4 regions of the Sporomusa intestinalis genome follow, and region 1 is predicted to be linked to each of the others. Evidence: riboswitches for the same ligand, from Rfam matches in the RefSeq annotation. Region 1 holds a riboswitch; each other region holds the start of a gene.

What was found. A riboswitch is a leader RNA that binds a small molecule or an ion and turns the genes downstream of it on or off. The one in region 1 is predicted to bind cyclic di-GMP.
Region 2: it holds a riboswitch for cyclic di-GMP, as region 1 does, so the genes downstream of both, ACZ481_RS24405 (RraA family protein) here and ACZ481_RS00965 (HD-GYP domain-containing protein) in region 1, are expected to answer to the same signal.
Region 3: it holds a riboswitch for cyclic di-GMP, as region 1 does, so the genes downstream of both, ACZ481_RS19845 (methyl-accepting chemotaxis protein) here and ACZ481_RS00965 (HD-GYP domain-containing protein) in region 1, are expected to answer to the same signal.
Region 4: it holds a riboswitch for cyclic di-GMP, as region 1 does, so the genes downstream of both, ACZ481_RS03455 (methyl-accepting chemotaxis protein) here and ACZ481_RS00965 (HD-GYP domain-containing protein) in region 1, are expected to answer to the same signal.

The regions. Positions count from the first base shown of each region.
Region 1 is NZ_AP042390.1:194,311-198,513, forward strand. It holds gene ACZ481_RS00955 (redoxin domain-containing protein) at 1-93, opposite strand, end outside; gene ACZ481_RS00960 (peroxiredoxin) at 409-948, shown strand; gene ACZ481_RS00965 (HD-GYP domain-containing protein) at 1,001-2,071, opposite strand; cyclic di-GMP riboswitch class I at 2,203-2,285, opposite strand; gene ACZ481_RS00970 (MFS transporter) at 2,498-3,700, shown strand; gene ACZ481_RS00975 (MarR family winged helix-turn-helix transcriptional regulator) at 3,712-4,137, shown strand.
Region 2 is NZ_AP042390.1:5,257,479-5,261,681, reverse strand. It holds gene ACZ481_RS24415 (methyl-accepting chemotaxis protein) at 1-1,075, opposite strand, end outside; gene ACZ481_RS24410 (DUF441 domain-containing protein) at 1,127-1,585, opposite strand; gene ACZ481_RS24405 (RraA family protein) at 1,657-2,310, opposite strand; cyclic di-GMP riboswitch class I at 2,417-2,503, opposite strand; gene rpsD (30S ribosomal protein S4) at 2,786-3,379, shown strand; gene ACZ481_RS24395 (hypothetical protein) at 3,412-4,062, shown strand; gene ACZ481_RS24390 (HIT family protein) at 4,190-4,203, shown strand, end outside.
Region 3 is NZ_AP042390.1:4,263,426-4,267,628, reverse strand. It holds gene ACZ481_RS19855 (SLC13 family permease) at 1-496, shown strand, start outside; gene ACZ481_RS19850 (acetyl-CoA hydrolase/transferase family protein) at 512-2,017, shown strand; cyclic di-GMP riboswitch class I at 2,181-2,266, shown strand; gene ACZ481_RS19845 (methyl-accepting chemotaxis protein) at 2,519-4,203, shown strand, end outside.
Region 4 is NZ_AP042390.1:725,782-729,984, forward strand. It holds gene ACZ481_RS03445 (PAS domain-containing protein) at 1-669, shown strand, start outside; gene ACZ481_RS03450 (HD-GYP domain-containing protein) at 945-2,000, shown strand; cyclic di-GMP riboswitch class I at 2,016-2,105, shown strand; gene ACZ481_RS03455 (methyl-accepting chemotaxis protein) at 2,224-4,203, shown strand, end outside.

The sequences.
Region 1 (4,203 bases):
TTTTCCCCGGTAGTCGGATAACTTCACATCCTGACCACGATTATCCTTAAGTACAAAGTCGGGCGCATAATCACCTGCGGCAATCTGTTTCATGGTTTTACCTCCTATGGATTAGATTAATAAACCAGCGCTTTAATCACTGCCTTATAGTATTTCCTTAACGATATGCGGGCAATCATTATATAAGCCTAAGGATGTAATTCTAGGATAACCTGAATTTTCCTGCGCAACCGGCAGATTTTTGTTGCTAAAGCCAGCCATACAGGCCGCAGTTTTCCCCGGCTGTCGGCATACCTGTATGTACCGCTTGCTTTCCGGTTAAAATATTTGCAGAAAGAGTTGACAAAATTAGCAAATAATAATATTATTTAAGTGAGAAATATTATCAATGAAAGGTGTGATGAATGTATGTCTGTTAAAGTTGGTCAAAAAGCACCCGGTTTTGCGATGACAACTACCAGTAATATGGAGACCCTTGACCAGGTTGCCAGGCTGGAGGATTTTCAGGGAAAGTGGCTGGTGTTATTTTTTTATCCGCTTGATTTTACTTTTGTTTGTCCGACCGAAATTCTGGGGTTTAACTCCAGGCTGGCTGAATTTGAAAGCCTGGGAGCTTCGGTGCTTGGCGTGAGCACTGACAGTGTATACTCACACCGGGCCTGGATCAAGGCTGGGCGGGGCGACGGCGGCCTGGGCGGCCAGCTTAACTATCCGCTGGCATCGGATATAACCAAACAGGTGGCCCGTGATTATGGTGTTCTTATTGAAGAGGAAGGGATTGCCCTCAGAGGTTTGTTTATCATTGATCCTGATGGTATACTCCGTTATCAGGTTATCAGCGATTTGAACGTGGGCCGCAGCGTGGAAGAGGTGGTGCGGGTTCTGAGTGCCCTGCAAACCGGCGGTCTATGCCCTATTGACTGGCATCCCGGCGATAAAACCCTTTAATTATATACATATTAACTGATAATTTGCAGGTCCTCTTACCGTTATTTTGCGGTTAGAGGACCTGTTTTTCGTAGCGTTTTGTCAGCTTAATGACTTCTTTCTCTGACAGGACGTAATTAATAAAACTCGTTAAATTCTTTGTCAGTTCGACCTCCAGCCATTCATCCCGGAATTTGCCCTGGGCATCGGTGATAACCGTTACTGTTGGCCGGGCCTGCAGTTTTGGCCTGGCTTCAGTGACCACGCCGATAAAGCCGCTGTCAAGCACCACAAAGGTTCCCAGCGGATATAAGGGGGCTTTGGCTAAGAATATATCGGCAATTTCCTTGTCCAGGTAGGTTCCGCTCATCGACATAATTGCCTCATAAGCCTGATGGGGCAAAAGAGCCGGAGCTTTTTGGAAATCAGAGACGATAGTGTCATAAGCGTCGGCTACGGCTGTAATGCGGGCATACTCATGCAGCTGATCACCACTGAGGCCGCGCGGATAACCTGTGCCGTCGACCTTTTCATGATGCTGGAAGATGACATGGCTGGCGACAATGGAATAATCGCGGAGTTTCCGGGCATACTCGAAGCCTTGGCGCGGATGGTCTTCCTCACTGACACTGCCATTGTCCAGCACTTTGCCAATATCATGCAATAAGGCTCCCATCACCAGTTCCTGCATTTTGGCTGAATTATATTCCAGGTCACTGGCGATAACGGCAGCCAGTGCGGCTACATTTATACAGTGGCTATACACGTAGTCGTCCGCGGTGACGGTGGTATCCAGCCGTATGAGCTGATTGCTGCTAATGGTCTCAATAATAGTTCTGGCCATAATATAAATGCTGTGCACATCGATGAGCTTACCCTCTTTGGCATTATCGAAAGCAGCTTTCAGGATTTTGATCGCTTCGGTTCGCTTATCTTCCGGCAGCGTTTCTTCATAGATTAAACCAATCCGCTCAATAATCGGATTGGTTACGAATAAGTTTAAAACGCCGAAGCTCTGAATTTTTTTGATGTAGCTTGCGGTTAGACGAATGCGGCTGCCTAACAATACCCGGCCGTCTGCGGCACATAGGCGTGTGTAGGTAGTCATTCCTTCTGCCAGATTGGTGATGGAAACTTTCTGCATATAGTGCCTCGCTTTATTTATAATGTATTTAAAGCTAGAATCTTCTTAGGCAATTATAACGGTATTTCCAAGATAAACTAAAATGGCATCAGTCTACGGACAGACTGATGCCTTAATAATAATTACAATGCAATTGCAACCTGGCAGTCATAGACATATCCTTAGACCCATAGCTTTGCGTCCTTATCTTTCGGTAAGTTTGCCATCTATTCTCTTTTTTGTAAATTGATTACTGTATATATTATTACTTTTATTCTTATTTTTGTCAAGAAATTAATTATTTCGACAAAATAAGCATATTGTTATGTTTATTTTGTCTATTGACAGATAAGATAGTGCGTACTATTATGAAATAATACTTAACTAGTTAAGTATTAGGAGTTCACACAGTCAATAGTATGTTTTTTTCAAGGAGTCAAAGCAGCGATGAAAACTAATTTGCAGCCAGTAAAGAAAGCGTTATGGACCAAAGATTTTTTAATTTTATTTTTTACCAATAGTTTGTTTTTTGCGGGATTTCAATTGTTAATTCCGGTTATACCGCTCTATGTTACCGTGTTGGGCGGCACCAGCAGCCAGGTTGGCCTGATAACCGGTGTTTTTGTGTTTTCGGCAATCTTCATTCGCCTGTTTACCGATTGGGGGATTGAGAAATTTGGCAAAAAGTATTGCCTCTTTATTGGCATTATTATTTCTTTTTTATCAGTGGCCGGTTATTATCTCTGGACTTCGGCGGGCGGACTGCTGGCAATCCGTATTGTTCACGGGCTTGGCTTTGGCATTGCCACTACTTTTTACGCTACCCTTGCTGCCGACATTATTCCTGCTTCCCGCTGCGGCGAGGGCATGGGGTATTTTGGTTTGGGCACAACCATGGCAATGGCTGTAGCACCTGCGGCCGGAATCTGGTTGATGAATAGTTACGGCTTCGGTGCTGTTTTTCTTGTGTCGGCCTTATGTCAGGTGCACGCGCTGCTGGGGGTATCCTTTTGTTCTGTGCCGGCAGTTACAGTAGCAGGTGATGTACAGACAGACATAAGCCGGCCTTTCTGGGACCGGTTTATGGTGAGCGGGACTCGCTTACCGGCGTTTCTTACCATGCTGTTTGGCATTTGTTACGGCAGTGTGCTTACTTTTATTGCGGTATTTGCGAAAGCGGTTAATATAGAAAACCCCGGCTACTTTTTTCTGCTGGGCACGTTCTGTATGTGCCTGTCCCGTACTGTGACCGGAAAGATCTTTGACCGTAAAGGGCCTGTTTGGGTCATTTTGCCGGGGGCAGTTTTATTTTTAGCAGGCCTTGCCATTCTTACCAGCGCCACCACGCTGACCGCCATCTTAGCGGCTTCTGTTTTCTATGGTTTTGGTGTAGGCGCTCTTTTCCCGGCACTGCAAACCTGGATATTGAATCTGGTTCCGGCCGGCCGGCGCAGTGCTGCCAGCGCGACCTTCTATAATGTATTGGATATTGGTGCCGGCGGAGGCGCTATCCTGCTGGGGCTGCTGGCCGGCGCTACCGGCTATGCTTCGCTATATATATATTCAACCGGGGTAATGTTTGTATTTCTGGTGTCTTACAGTTATTATTACATTAATAAACAGAACCATGCAGCAACTGCAGGGAAATGACAGGAGGGTGTATGGAAACAAGGGAAAAGATCGTTCACCAGCTCTATCAAACGACCCGGATTATTTCTACGGGCTTGAACCAACAACTGGAACCGTGGGGTATTTATAGCTCCGAGTGGGCCATTATTACCACTGTTAAAACCAAGGGGGCCATGTCGCAGACTGCTTTGGCCAACTATCTTCATATTGAACCGCCGGCCATATCTAAGAGCTTGTCCAACCTGGAACGGAAAGGTCTGATAGAACGGCGGGAAGGCTGTAACAAACGGGAAAAAACAGTGTTTCTGACTGACGTAGCCCTAAGCCGGTACCCGCAATGGAACAATATTGTCAGCCAGCAGCGGCAACAGCTATTGGCAGGGCTAAGTGAAGAGCGCCTTGACAGCTTCTATGGAATGTTAAAAGATATTTTTAAAAATGCCCAGCAGTTAAAATAACTCTGCCCGCGTAAGGCCGCAAAGAAAGCAAGAGCCTGGCAAGCCATTGGCTGCCAGACTCTTTGT
Region 2 (4,203 bases), 470 kb from region 1:
GTTCGGACGACGACGAGACTGACTCGGCCGTAACTAATACCTGTCTCAGCAAGCTCTTGAGCCCGCCAACCATGGCATTGAAGTTCTGCGCCAGCTTGCCGATTTCGTCATTTTGCCGGTTGGTGATTTCAATGTTCAAATTACCGGTTTTCATAGCTTCAGTGGCTTCTACCAATTGGATGATAGGCCTGGTTATATGCTTGGAAACAAAAACACTAATGAAACCTACCACTAGAATGGTTATCAGCAGTATAGTCAGATTGGCCAGGAGGAGGTTATTATTTTTAGCATTAAATTCATCGAAGGATTTTTCCATGCAGATAATCCAGCGTGTTTTAGGATCATACACATAATTGACCAGCTTGCGGACACCATTATCATCAATGATTTCCTCCCGGCCGCTTTGACCTTGCAGTGCCTTCTGCACAAAGGGGAGGCTGCTCATATCCTTGCGCTCGTTTGAAACCTGTTCATCGGGATGGGCGGTAATTTTTCCGTCCTGATCGAGGATGTAGGCGGTAACTCCGTTTTGTGACCGCTTAACGACGAAATCCTTGAGGAACGAGAGATTGATGGAGGCTTGCAAAACGCCGGTCACTGCTCCATTGGCCGCCCGTATCGGTGTGGCTATGGCAACTACCGGCTTGCCGTCTGTCTTACTGACGAGGACTTCAGAAACTACCTCATCTTTTCCTTGTACCGCTTCCTGGTAAAAGGTCCGGTCGCCAACTTTCACCAATTTGGCATTGTCGCCTCTTACCAGCTGATTGCCTTGATTGTCATCAACGGTCATGGCCAGCGCGGTAAATACTTTCTGTGTGTCACCCAGCAGCTGGCCTGCCGCCGGCAGATCGTAATTTCTTACCGGGGCGGTCTGGGCAGTTCCTCTAAGTACTTCCAGGTGCTTATCGATATAATCGCGGGTTTCCGACTTTAATACTTCCAGCTCACTGGCACTGAGTGAATAGAAATCAGCCTGGAGGGATTTATTATACAATGAAAAAGAAAAAAGGGAGGCTCCGAGCAATGGGACACAACTAATAATGATCAGCAGAATAAAAAACTTTTTTTTCATTAGTCATTAGCTCCTTATTGAAGTGTGCGAATGTAAATCAAGTGTGCTTGTTCATCGTTTGAATAACCCCAATACATTTACCAGCAGCGCCACCAAACCGCCGGCGATGAGCGGCCCGACAGGCAGCCCGCGAAAGAAACAAACACCGATAACTGTGCCGACAATCAGAGCCGATACTGTTTCCGGTGACTCCTTCATAAAAATGACTCCCTGACCTGCAACCCAGGCCAGGAAAACCCCAATCACAACCGCGAGAAAGCCAACCGGAGATTTAAAGATCGCCAGCATGTCGTTCATGGCTATATGACCCTGGGCCACCGGACTCAGGACGGCGATGGTCAGAATGACAATGCCGATATTGATACCGTGCTTGTCTATCAGCGGGAGATAATTTTCAAGACCTAATCGGGGAATGAGCAACAGAACCAAGGCCGCTACCGCTACCGTATGGTTATTGCCGATCATAGATAACGCCAGTATTATTAATAAAGGAAGGCTATCCCAATTCATTTGTCCACATCCTAGCCATGATTTTCAGTGGTCGCACCAGCAATTGTCAGCTTGCAGCCGGCTGTTCCGGACTATTTTGTTTCATTGTATTTTTTCAAGCAAATAGTATCAAAAGTATCCCATCTTAACCGGTTAATACAATCAGACCAGATAGCTTCCTGTTTCCCCAGAAACTCCAACCGTTCCAGCATATGCCCGGCAATTTGGTCTTGTTTGATTACGATAACACCGGAATCATCAGCAACAATGATTCCACCGTCCAACTCCTGTTTCCGTTTGTTATAATAAGCCTCGTCGAAACCGGTGTCGGTATTGATACAACCGATTGGCGACCGGCCATAAGTCCACATAGGATAGTTTTCTTTGATCAGTTGCTGGACATCGCGTACCAAGCCGCTAACCACAATCCCCTTGGCCTGACGATAAGTAAAGATATATTTGGCAATCAGATCGCCAATGATCGCTTTGCCGTCGCAATTCACTGCATCAATATAAACTACAGCGTCTTTAGGCGTATTGCGGATATAATTATGTACATGATAATTGGAACCGTTGAACGCAGGAATATAGTGGATGAGCCCTGCTACTCTGCTGCCAGGCAGTAGAACCTGCAATCTGGGGTCCAACTCTCCCGTTTTATGCATAGCATCGGCTATTTCCGTTGTGCTCATCTGGTTGCAATCAATATACTCCAGTATTTTTTTCTGTAATGCAGTCAACTCCATCCTCGCCAAACTCCTTTCATAATCTGTTTTCCCCAACAAAATAAATTTTTCCAAACAAATAAACCAGCCCCATAGCTGGTTTATGAGGCGTTTAGCGGTTAAACCAAACGGCAACCTGGCAATCATAGGCATACTTGCCCTTAGACCCATGGCTTTGCGTCCTTACCTTTCGATAAGTATGCTAATTATGTATTTGTCTATATTCCAGGGCCCGTACATTTGGCTAGCACACTATACGCTAAGATAATAACATAAACCTATATAGCCGTTCTATAAATGTTAATAGATGTTAATAAACCTTGGTAAATCTTAATATAAGCGGATAAAGAGACGGTTGCGCTAAGAGCGCCGGCAAAATTTAATGAGAACGATATTGAATATCATTCTCATTGGTGTTATACTTATACAAGTATGTAGGTTATCCTGTTCAAGTAACTAAGCCATAGACAGCTTGTGCGAAAGGAATGATTGTATTTTGGCCACTCAAAGAGATCCCCGGTTTAAACTTTGCCGCCGTTTTGGCGTAAACATCTGCGGTCACCCTAAAGCCCTCAATCGTCTTGAAAAAACAACTAGGCGAAATAATAAGAAACTCTCTAACTACGGCATTCAACTGCTGGAAAAACAAAAGTTGAAAGCGTATTATGGAGTACTGGAAAAACAGTTTGCCCGATATATGCAAAAGGCCCTGAACAGCCGGGACGTCAGCGGTCTTGTCCTATTAAAAGCATTGGAATGCCGCCTTGATAATCTGGTCTACCGTATCGGCTTTGCCAATTCCATACGACAAGCCCGCCAAATGGTTAACCATGGCCATGTTCGCGTCAATGGAAAACGTGTTGATATTCCGTCCTATGCTGTGGCCGTAGGTGATGTTGTCAGCCTGGCGGAAAAATCCCGTAACAACGAAATGTTTGTCAGCAATTTCCGCGACCTCAGATCCTTTGACCTGCCCTATATTGAAAAGAACTACGATGATTTTAGCGGCACCCTGCTTCGCCTGCCCAATCGGGAAGAACTGCCAATTGAAGTCAACGAAATTCATATCATCGAGTTGTATTCGCGCTAAGTGTAGATATTCAACCCCTGTGAGGTGTTAGCATGTGCAAATACAATAGCCACTATTACTGGGAAGGTACATTAGCCGGCAAAACGGATGTATGGCAAAGTCATTTTGACGATAAAGCCGATCCTTATCAGGTTTTATTTGTTAATACGACTCTCATTGATTATCCTAGAAAGACCTTGGATAATAACTGGGCGTGCTATCCTGACAGTAAATCCTTACTGGGGTTCTTGTTGTACATATATGTACCGCTGGCCTTCTATTTTATTATGTATAAGGAAAATGAGAAGCTGTTAATTCCCATTGCCTCAACGCAGGAACTACTGGCTTCCATTCAACAGCTGCATAGAGAAGATGCAGCGGCAATGGTTGCCACGATAGAAGAGCTGGTTAGCTTCTGGGAGTTGAATGAAAGTGCCTGCCGTACGGCTCTGCAGCTTTTTGGCCGTCGTTTTAACGAAACCTGGTACGGGGACAACACTATTTTACATATTGGTTTATTTACCAGTACGCAGGCAATTGCTCAGCATATTTTGGCCGAGCAGGAATTTCCGGAAGTGCTGGCAGAAGATATCGGACTTACTCCCCGGCAACTAACAGAGCTGTGCGAGAAATTCTATTCCGATACCTTCATTCGCAAAACATTTGTTAAAATTTTAAACAACAAGATTGGCTGCATCATTTAGTTGCCAGGAAAAAAGCGGTCCTGACCGGGCAATAAACCTGCCGTTAGGTATGACCGGGAGAAGCGCAGCCACTGATAACTGCCCAATACAGAGAACTCCTGCTGATCCATTAGCAGGAGTTTTATATATGGATGGTAAATT
Region 3 (4,203 bases), 1.5 Mb from region 1:
TGCGGGGATTATGGCCTGGAAAGAGGCGCAACAAAAAGTACCCTGGAATATTTTTGTTCTCTACGGAGCCGGTTTATCTATGGGAACGGCACTTGTAACCTCCGGGGCCGCTAAATGGATGGCCGGTACTATGCTCGGGCCGATTGGCACCAGGCCTCATGCTGTACAAATGATCATTCTTATCTGGCTTGTGACAGCACTGCAGATATTTTTTACCGGCGGCGGCCCGAAAACTACTGCGCTCACCCCGATTGTGATTGCCCATGCGGCAGCCATTGGTGCCAATCCCCTGCCGTTTGCGCTCATTATGGGAATGAACATGCAGCACCAGTATCTGCTCCCGGTAAGTAATATGCCAAATGCTATTGCTATTGGCACCGGTCATATAACCTCAGGCGAGATCATTAAAACCGGTGCGGTGATGAGTATTATTGCGGCAGCATTTATGAGCGTTATGGTACTAACCTATTGGCAATGGCTGGGGGTAGTACAATAGGAGGAGGTTGGAATTATGAGTGATTTATCCGCAAGAATACGGAGCAAGGCGCTGCAGGCGAAAATCATGGCGGCGGAACAAGCGGCGTCGCTTATTACGCCGGGCATGAATATCGGGACAAGCGGGTTTACCCCCTCGGGCTATCCCAAGGCCGTACCCTTGGCTTTGGCTAGGCGCATCCAGCAGGAGGGATTCAAAGTAAATCTGTGGACAGGCGCCTCGGTGGGCAAGGAGCTTGATGCTGCTTTGGCCCAGGTGGGCGGCATTGCAAAACGGTTGCCTTATCAGACCAATCCTGTTACCAGACAGGCAATCAATAACGGCGGCATGCAATATACCGACCTGCATTTAAGCCATGTGGCGCAAATGGCCCGCTGCGGCTTTCTGGGCGGCAAGGTCGATATTGCTATAATTGAAGCCTGTGCCATTACGGAAGAGGGCCATGTTATTCCCACAACCTCGGTTGGCAACGCCGCTGCTTTTGTCCGGTTGGCAGACAAAGTAATCATCGAAGTAAATCTGACGCAGCCGTTGGCGCTGGCAGGAATGCATGACATTCTGACGCCCGGCGATCCGCCGCACCGGGAAGTGCTGCCGCTTGTCAATGTGGCCGACAGGATTGGGGTACCGTATATTCCCTGCCCGGAGGATAAAATAGCCGGCATTGTCTTAAGTGACATACCTGATGATGTTCGCCCGCTGGCCGAGATGGATGCCGATGCTAAGGCCATGACCGGACACCTTATTGGCTTTCTCCAGGGCGAAATCAAGGCAGGCAGACTGCCTGCCAGCCTGTTGCCGCTGCAGTCCGGGGTCGGGTCTGTCGCCAATGCGGTTATTACCGGGCTGGTGAACTCGGACTTCTCCGATCTCACGGTGTACACTGAAGTCATCCAGGATGGTATGCTGGATTTAATTGATGCCGGGAAGCTTGCTTTTGCCTCCGGTACGGCGCTTACGCCATCACCGCAGGGGTTAAAACGGTTTTATGCCAATATTGACAAATACAGGGACAAAATTGTCCTGCGGCCGCAAGAGATAGCCAATAGCCCGGAAATAGTGCGGCGCCTGGGGGTCATTGCTATGAACACAGCCATTGAGTTTGACATTTATGGCCATGTTAACTCCACTCATGTCATGGGCAGTAAAATTATGAACGGTATTGGCGGTTCCGGTGACTTTGCCCGCAATGGCTACCTCACCTTCTTTTTCAGCAGCTCTGTCGCCAGAAACGGGGCCATATCCTGTATTGTTCCCATGTGTTCCCATGTGGATCACACGGAACATGATGTAGATGTGTTTATAACCGAGCAGGGGGTGGCCGACATCCGCGGGCTAAGCCCCAAAGAGCGGGCCCGGAAAATTATCAGCCACTGTGCCCATCCCGGCTACCGGCCCCGCTTGCTTGATTATCTTGCCAGAGCTGAGAAGACGACCGGCGGGGCGCATACACCGCATATCCTGGCCGAAGCCTTGTCCTGGCATTGCCGGTTCATGGAAACCGGGACAATGAAATTCTGATTGGGAAAGTACTGCCAAGCAAGCGGAAGTCTGTTTATTGCCGGCAAAGGGCCTGTTTTTGGCACAGGCCCTTTGCTTTATTTCTTGTTTGCCTTACCTTTTAACTAGTATAGACGTTTTAACGACTAAACTTTTTGAATTTTTAAACGATATAAATAGTAAGTACCTATAACGGCATACTTGTCGAAAGGCAAGGACGCAAAGCCATGGGTCTAAAGGCGGTACGCCTATGATTGCCAGGCTGCAATTCGGTTTTAAATCGATAATGACAGGCCTGCCATGGACAGGTCTGTCATTATCGATTTATTTGCGTGCCACGCTGCCCGCGCTGATCCATTCGTTTTGCAGATTGCATTAAGGCACGGCAAACCGGAGACGCAGGGGCTGAATAACGGAAGGGGGTCTGGGAAAAGGGCAGGGGTTTTACCAATAATATATGGCGATGATCAAAGAGTGCATATATGCTAAAGATCACTGACCACACGAATGGAGATGTTGAATATGAAAAGTATTAAGGCAAAGCTTGCGGCCATTGTTATCGCTTTATTTATGATCGCTCTGGGGGTGCTGGCAGGGCTTAACTACTGGCAATCCCAAAAAATGCTGACCCGGGGTATTGAGAATGAACTTGCCCTTACGGCCCAGACCAATGGGGAAGCAGTCGGCATGTGGCTTGAGGGGCATAAAAAGGAACTGGAGGCAATCGCCCGGTCACCCATTATGATTGATGGCAGCCGTGACAGCCGGGTGGCTTACATTAGCGCGGAAATCAACAATAACAAGCTGTATGAAAATATTTTTTGGACTGATGCCGACGGCAACTACGTCGACACCCGCGGTGTAGCCGGCAACTCAACCAACCGGCCCTATTTTGCCAGTGCGATTGCAGGCAATACTTTTATTACTGATCCAATTATATCGCCAACAAGCGGCAAGCTGGTGGTCGTCGTCGCCACCCCGATCAAAACGGCTGGCCGCGTTGTCGGGATTTTAGCGGGGGCCATCAATATTGAAGAAGTGGAAAAACGCATTCTTGCTATAAAGGTTGCCCAAACCGGCTATGCCTACGTTTTGCGGACAGATGGCACGATTATTGTTCATCCTAATCATGAGCTAGTAAACAAAATGAATATTAACAATGATCCACATGCAACCCCGCCGTTACAGGCGGCAGTGGCCAAGATGCTGCAAGGCGAAAAGGGGATCGCCGGCTACCACTATGAGGGAATAGAAAAATACCTGGCTTACGCGCCCATTACAGGAACCTCCTGGTCCATCGGCGTGACTGTACCGGCGGCTGAGGCCAGAGCGCAGCTGCAAACCTTTGCCTGGATTTCATTGCTTACGATTGTCATAGTGCTTATTGCCGCTATTTTCGTTATCCTGATCACCGCTGCGCGCATTGCCAGACCGGTGCAAATACTGGAAGGAATGGCTAACTGTATTGCCGGCGGCGATCTCAGCATAACGAATATTAATATACATTCCCAGGATGAACTGGGGCGTTTGGCAAGGGCCTTTGAAATCATGGTCGATAATCTGCGCCAGCTTGTCCGCAAAATTGATACCTCGTCCGAACTGGTTGCTACCTCAGCCGAGGAACTAACTGCCAGCGCGCACCAGTCGTCGCAGGCTGCCAATCAGGTAGCCGGTTCCATTGCCGGTGTTTCTAAGCGGACAGAAGAACAACTGACGGTGGCGGATACTACTTCCACTGTCGTACAACAGCTGTCAGATAATATTCAGCAAATCGCCATGCATGTGAATCAGGTGGCGGAGCAATCAGCCCGGGCCAGGGAAAAGGCGGATGAAGGCAATCAATCGGTTGCAGCAGCAGTTAAACAAATGGCGCATATTGAACAGACGGTGAATAGTTCAGCCGGTGTTGTCGCCAATTTAGGGGAACGCTCGAAAGAGATCGGGCAGATTGTGGATACTATTGCCGGTATTGCCGGACAAACCAACCTGCTGGCGCTTAATGCCGCTATTGAAGCGGCGCGGGCCGGCGAACAGGGACGGGGGTTTGCCGTGGTAGCGGAAGAAGTCCGTAAATTAGCGGAGCAATCGCAGGAAGCAGCAAAAAAGATCGCCGGCTTGATTAGTGAAATTCAGGCTGACACCAATAAAGCCGTAACCGCCATGGAGGAAGGAACACGCGAAGTAAAGCTGGGCGCAGCCGTAGTTAA
Region 4 (4,203 bases), 530 kb from region 1:
AAGCCGGCAGGTCCTGCCGCTGATGCCAATGCTAAAACGGCAGGCAAGCAGGCCGTATTAGTCTGGCTGGCGGAAAAGGAGATGGGCTGCACCTGGAAATTTAATGATGATATCATTCTGCTGGTAACGCTGGCAGAGGCAGGCATAACCTGTAAGCAAAGGCAAATTGAGTTTGCCAGTCAGCTGATTTGCGAAATGAAGGTGCTTTTCCCTCATATCAGTGCCAAAGTCGGCATTTCCGGGGCGTCAGGGAATCCAATCCGGTTCCGGGACAGCTATGAGAAGGCGAACCGGGCCGTTGTTGTTGCCGCTTCCAATTGCGCGCAAGTGGTGCATTGTGATGATATTGGGATTTATGAAGTCGCTTTTCAGCTGCTCCATGATGAAAATACCTGCACCCTTGTGCAAAATACGATCGGACGCCTGGCCGAATATGACCAGGCGCGGGGCAGCAACCTGTTATACACGCTGGAATTGATACTGGAGGAGATAAATCTAAAGGCCGTATCGCAGAAGCTTTTCATCCATCATAATACGGTCATTTGGCGAAAAAGGCGGATTGAGGATTTTTTGGGGATGTCGCTGGATAAAATGGAGACCAAGGTATTGCTGGTTTTGTATTTGAAGATATGGAAATTACAGCGAGCGGAGACAGGTGAGCATAATTGAATTTGCCGGCACCAGGGTCATTGTTATGCGGCAACAATAGACACCGGTTTTTTTTGTACTCTACTCCAATAGTATTAACAAGGAAAGTATTGTAGAATTATGTATGAATTTGAAATAATATGCAGGATTTTAATTGCCCCCAAGAATACCATTCCACCACATAGCGGTCATAGCAGAAGAGAATCTACAATAGGCGGGTTGAAACTCACTCGGAATAATTAAGTACCTGGCTGTTGTGACTAGTTAGGTACTATTTTATTTGAACGGAGGATAAGATGTTCCCGAACCAACACTTATTACGGGTAGAAGAACTTAAGCCAGGTATGATCATAGCCCAGCCGGTTCTGGCTGATACAGGACAAGTTCTGCTGGAGCAAGGGGTATTTTTGACAGAGGACTTTATTGATAATCTCGGCAACTGGAAAATATCGTACGTCAGTATTGTGTTGCCTGATAACAGCTTATCCTCCAATTACCGGTTTTTTAGTATGTATGGGGATACGCTGAAATCAGTAGAGGAAACCTTTAAAAAAGTCCGGGCTTTTAAAGAGGTGCCGATGGCAGAGTGCGAGGAATTAGTCGAAAACTATATCGAACTGATTGTCAACATTGTCGGGGTCATAGATGATTTGCATAATGTTAAAGCCCACAATGAATATACTTTCCGGCACTCGCTTAATGTGGCAATCATCGCCGGTATTATTGGCAAATGGATGGGATTTACCGGGAAAAATCTGAAAGACATCATATTGGCAGGGCTGCTGCACGATATCGGCAAGGTGCTAATCCCTGAAGGCATACTGGACAAGCCGGGAAAGCTTACCCCGGAAGAGATGGCAGTTGTCCGGGCCCATCCTACCCACGGGTATCATTTATTGGATGACTGTCTGGAAATAAGGGAAGAGGTAAAACTGGGGATATTGCAGCATCATGAGCGGGAAGACGGCAGTGGTTATCCTTTGGGCTTATCCCGGGAGAAAATACATATCTACGCCAAGATTGTTGCCATTGCCGATATCTATGACGCAATGAGCACCGAGCGGGTGTACAGGAAGAAGGTGCCGCCTTTTACCGTGGTTGAGGTTATTCTGGATCAGATGTATGACAAGCTTAATCCTCAGATCTGCCTGATTTTTCTGGCTCATATCCGGGGTTTTCTCATCGGCAGTTCGGTGCTGCTGAATGATGGCAGCAAAGCCAAGGTAGTACTGTTAAACGGACTGTTAAAATTAAGACCGGTGGTTCAACTGGAAAGCGGGGATTTAATTGATCTTGACAGGGAAAAAAATCTTGAGGTTGTTACGATGCTGGATGAGGTAAACGCCGTATAGGCACAGCAGCTCCCAATAAAATATTGGCAAACTTACTGAAAGGTAAGGACGCAAAGCCATGGGTCTAACGAAAGTCACACATTCTATGACTGCCAGGTTGCTATTGTTCTAACGGAGTATTCGTCAGCCTTGGCAACAGGCATATGACGATTTTTTTATTTTTAGCATGTTGATCATATGTGCTGATGACAATATTACAATTCATAAGAGGGGAGCTTAAAAAATGAAAATTAAAAAGATCCAATCACGCTTGTTGCTGGTATTGCTGCCATTGGTGTTAGCCGCTTTAAGTGTATTAGCCGGAGTCAGTTATTCTCTCTCCACCAAGTCGCTGTCGACAAGTATTGATGAAACAGCTATGGCGGTGGGAACTGACTATGCCCGGCGGGTGCAGGCCGACATCAGCCTCCTGATTTCCCAGCTGGAGGGTCTGGCCAGTGTTCAGCAGGTGAGTGCCGGGGCTGATAAAATTCAGATTGCCCAGGCCCTGGCGGAATTTCAAGCCCGGATTAAAAATTTTGATGTCGTTATCTTTATTTTACCGGACGGCGCAGGTATTTCCGGTACCGGCGCTGCGGCTGACTATGGAGAACGTGAATATTTCAAAAAGGTACTGGCAACAAAGGCCACTGTTGTCTCTGATCCTCTGATATCCAAGGCCACTGGGAAGCTGGCGGTCGTTCTGGCGGTCCCGGTTACCCATGAGGGCCGGCTGACCGGGGTGCTTGTCGGCACATTTTCCATGGAAAGGCTGACAGACATGATTAAAGACCTGCATTTCCTGGACACCGGTTACGGCCAGCTTAGTGACGATTCGGGCCTTATTATCGCCCATCCCAAGCGGCCGGACCTTGCCGGTAAACTGAATATCTCCGAAAAGAAGATAAATCCGGAACTTAAGCTGCAGGATTCCGAACTGGATGACCGCCTGGTCAGCTTGTTTAAGGAGGCGGCACAGACGGGGAAGCAGGCCCGGGGGGTATATCGCTTTAATGATAATGTGGAGAGAGTCAGTGTATCCACACCGGTCGAGCTGCCGGGCGGGCAACGGTGGGTCATGATGGTGGCGGCCCCGCAGGCCGAGGCGACCAGGCCAACAGATACCCTGGCAAGGGCGATGCTGTTTATTGCCATTTTGTGTTTAGCTGTTGCCACTGCCGGCATTATTATGATCGCCAGATATATTGCCAAACCGATTTCTCTGATTCGCGATGAATGCCTGTTGCTGGCCCAGGGTGACTTGCGGGAGCGGGAGGCTAATATATCCTCCGCAGATGAAATTGGTCAACTGGCCAAAGGCTTCAGGGAAATGCGGGAAAATTTGCGTACCCTTGTCGCTAGGGTACACGCTCAGGCCGAACAGCTGGCAGCTTCCAGTGAGGAGCTGACCGCCAGTGCCGACCAATCGGCACAAGCGGCCAATCAGGTCGCGATCTCCATTACTGCTGTGGCGGCCGGAGCCGGCGACCAGCTGGCGGCGGCAAATCAAACGGCAGCGGTGGTTGAAGCCATGTCAGCCAGTATTCAGCAGGTTGCGGCAACCGCCAGTGAGGTAGCCGGGCAATCCTCTCAGGCAGCCGGTAAAGCCAACGAAGGCAGTGCTGCCGTCAATAAAGCGGTATATCAAATGACGCAAATCGAAGAAACTGTTAATAATTCGGCCAAGGTAGTAAGTGAGCTGGGGGAGCGGTCGCGCGAGATCGGCCAGATCGTAGCCACGATCTCCGGTATTGCGGGCCAGACGAATCTATTGGCTCTTAATGCGGCGATTGAGGCTGCCCGGGCTGGTGAGCAGGGACGCGGCTTTGCCGTTGTAGCCGAAGAGGTACGTAAGCTGGCCGAACAGTCCCAAGCAGCTACGGAGCAAATCGCCGCCTTGATTGGCGGCATTCAGGGGGATACGGACAAAGCGGTACAGGCGATGGATGCGGGCACCCGCGAAGTTAATCTGGGAGCCGAGGTGGTCAATGCTGCCGGCCAGGCTTTTCAGGAAATTGTCCTGCTGGTAACCCAGGTATCGGAGCGGGTGACGGAGATATCGGCTGCGATTGAGCAGATGAAACTTGGCAGTCAGCAGATTGTCGGTTCGGTAAACCGGATTGACAACCTGAGCAAAACCGCAGCCGGGGAAGCTCAGGTCGTCTCGGCGGCCACGGAGGAGCAGTCGGCAACGATGGAGGAAATCGCTGCTTCCAGCCAAAGC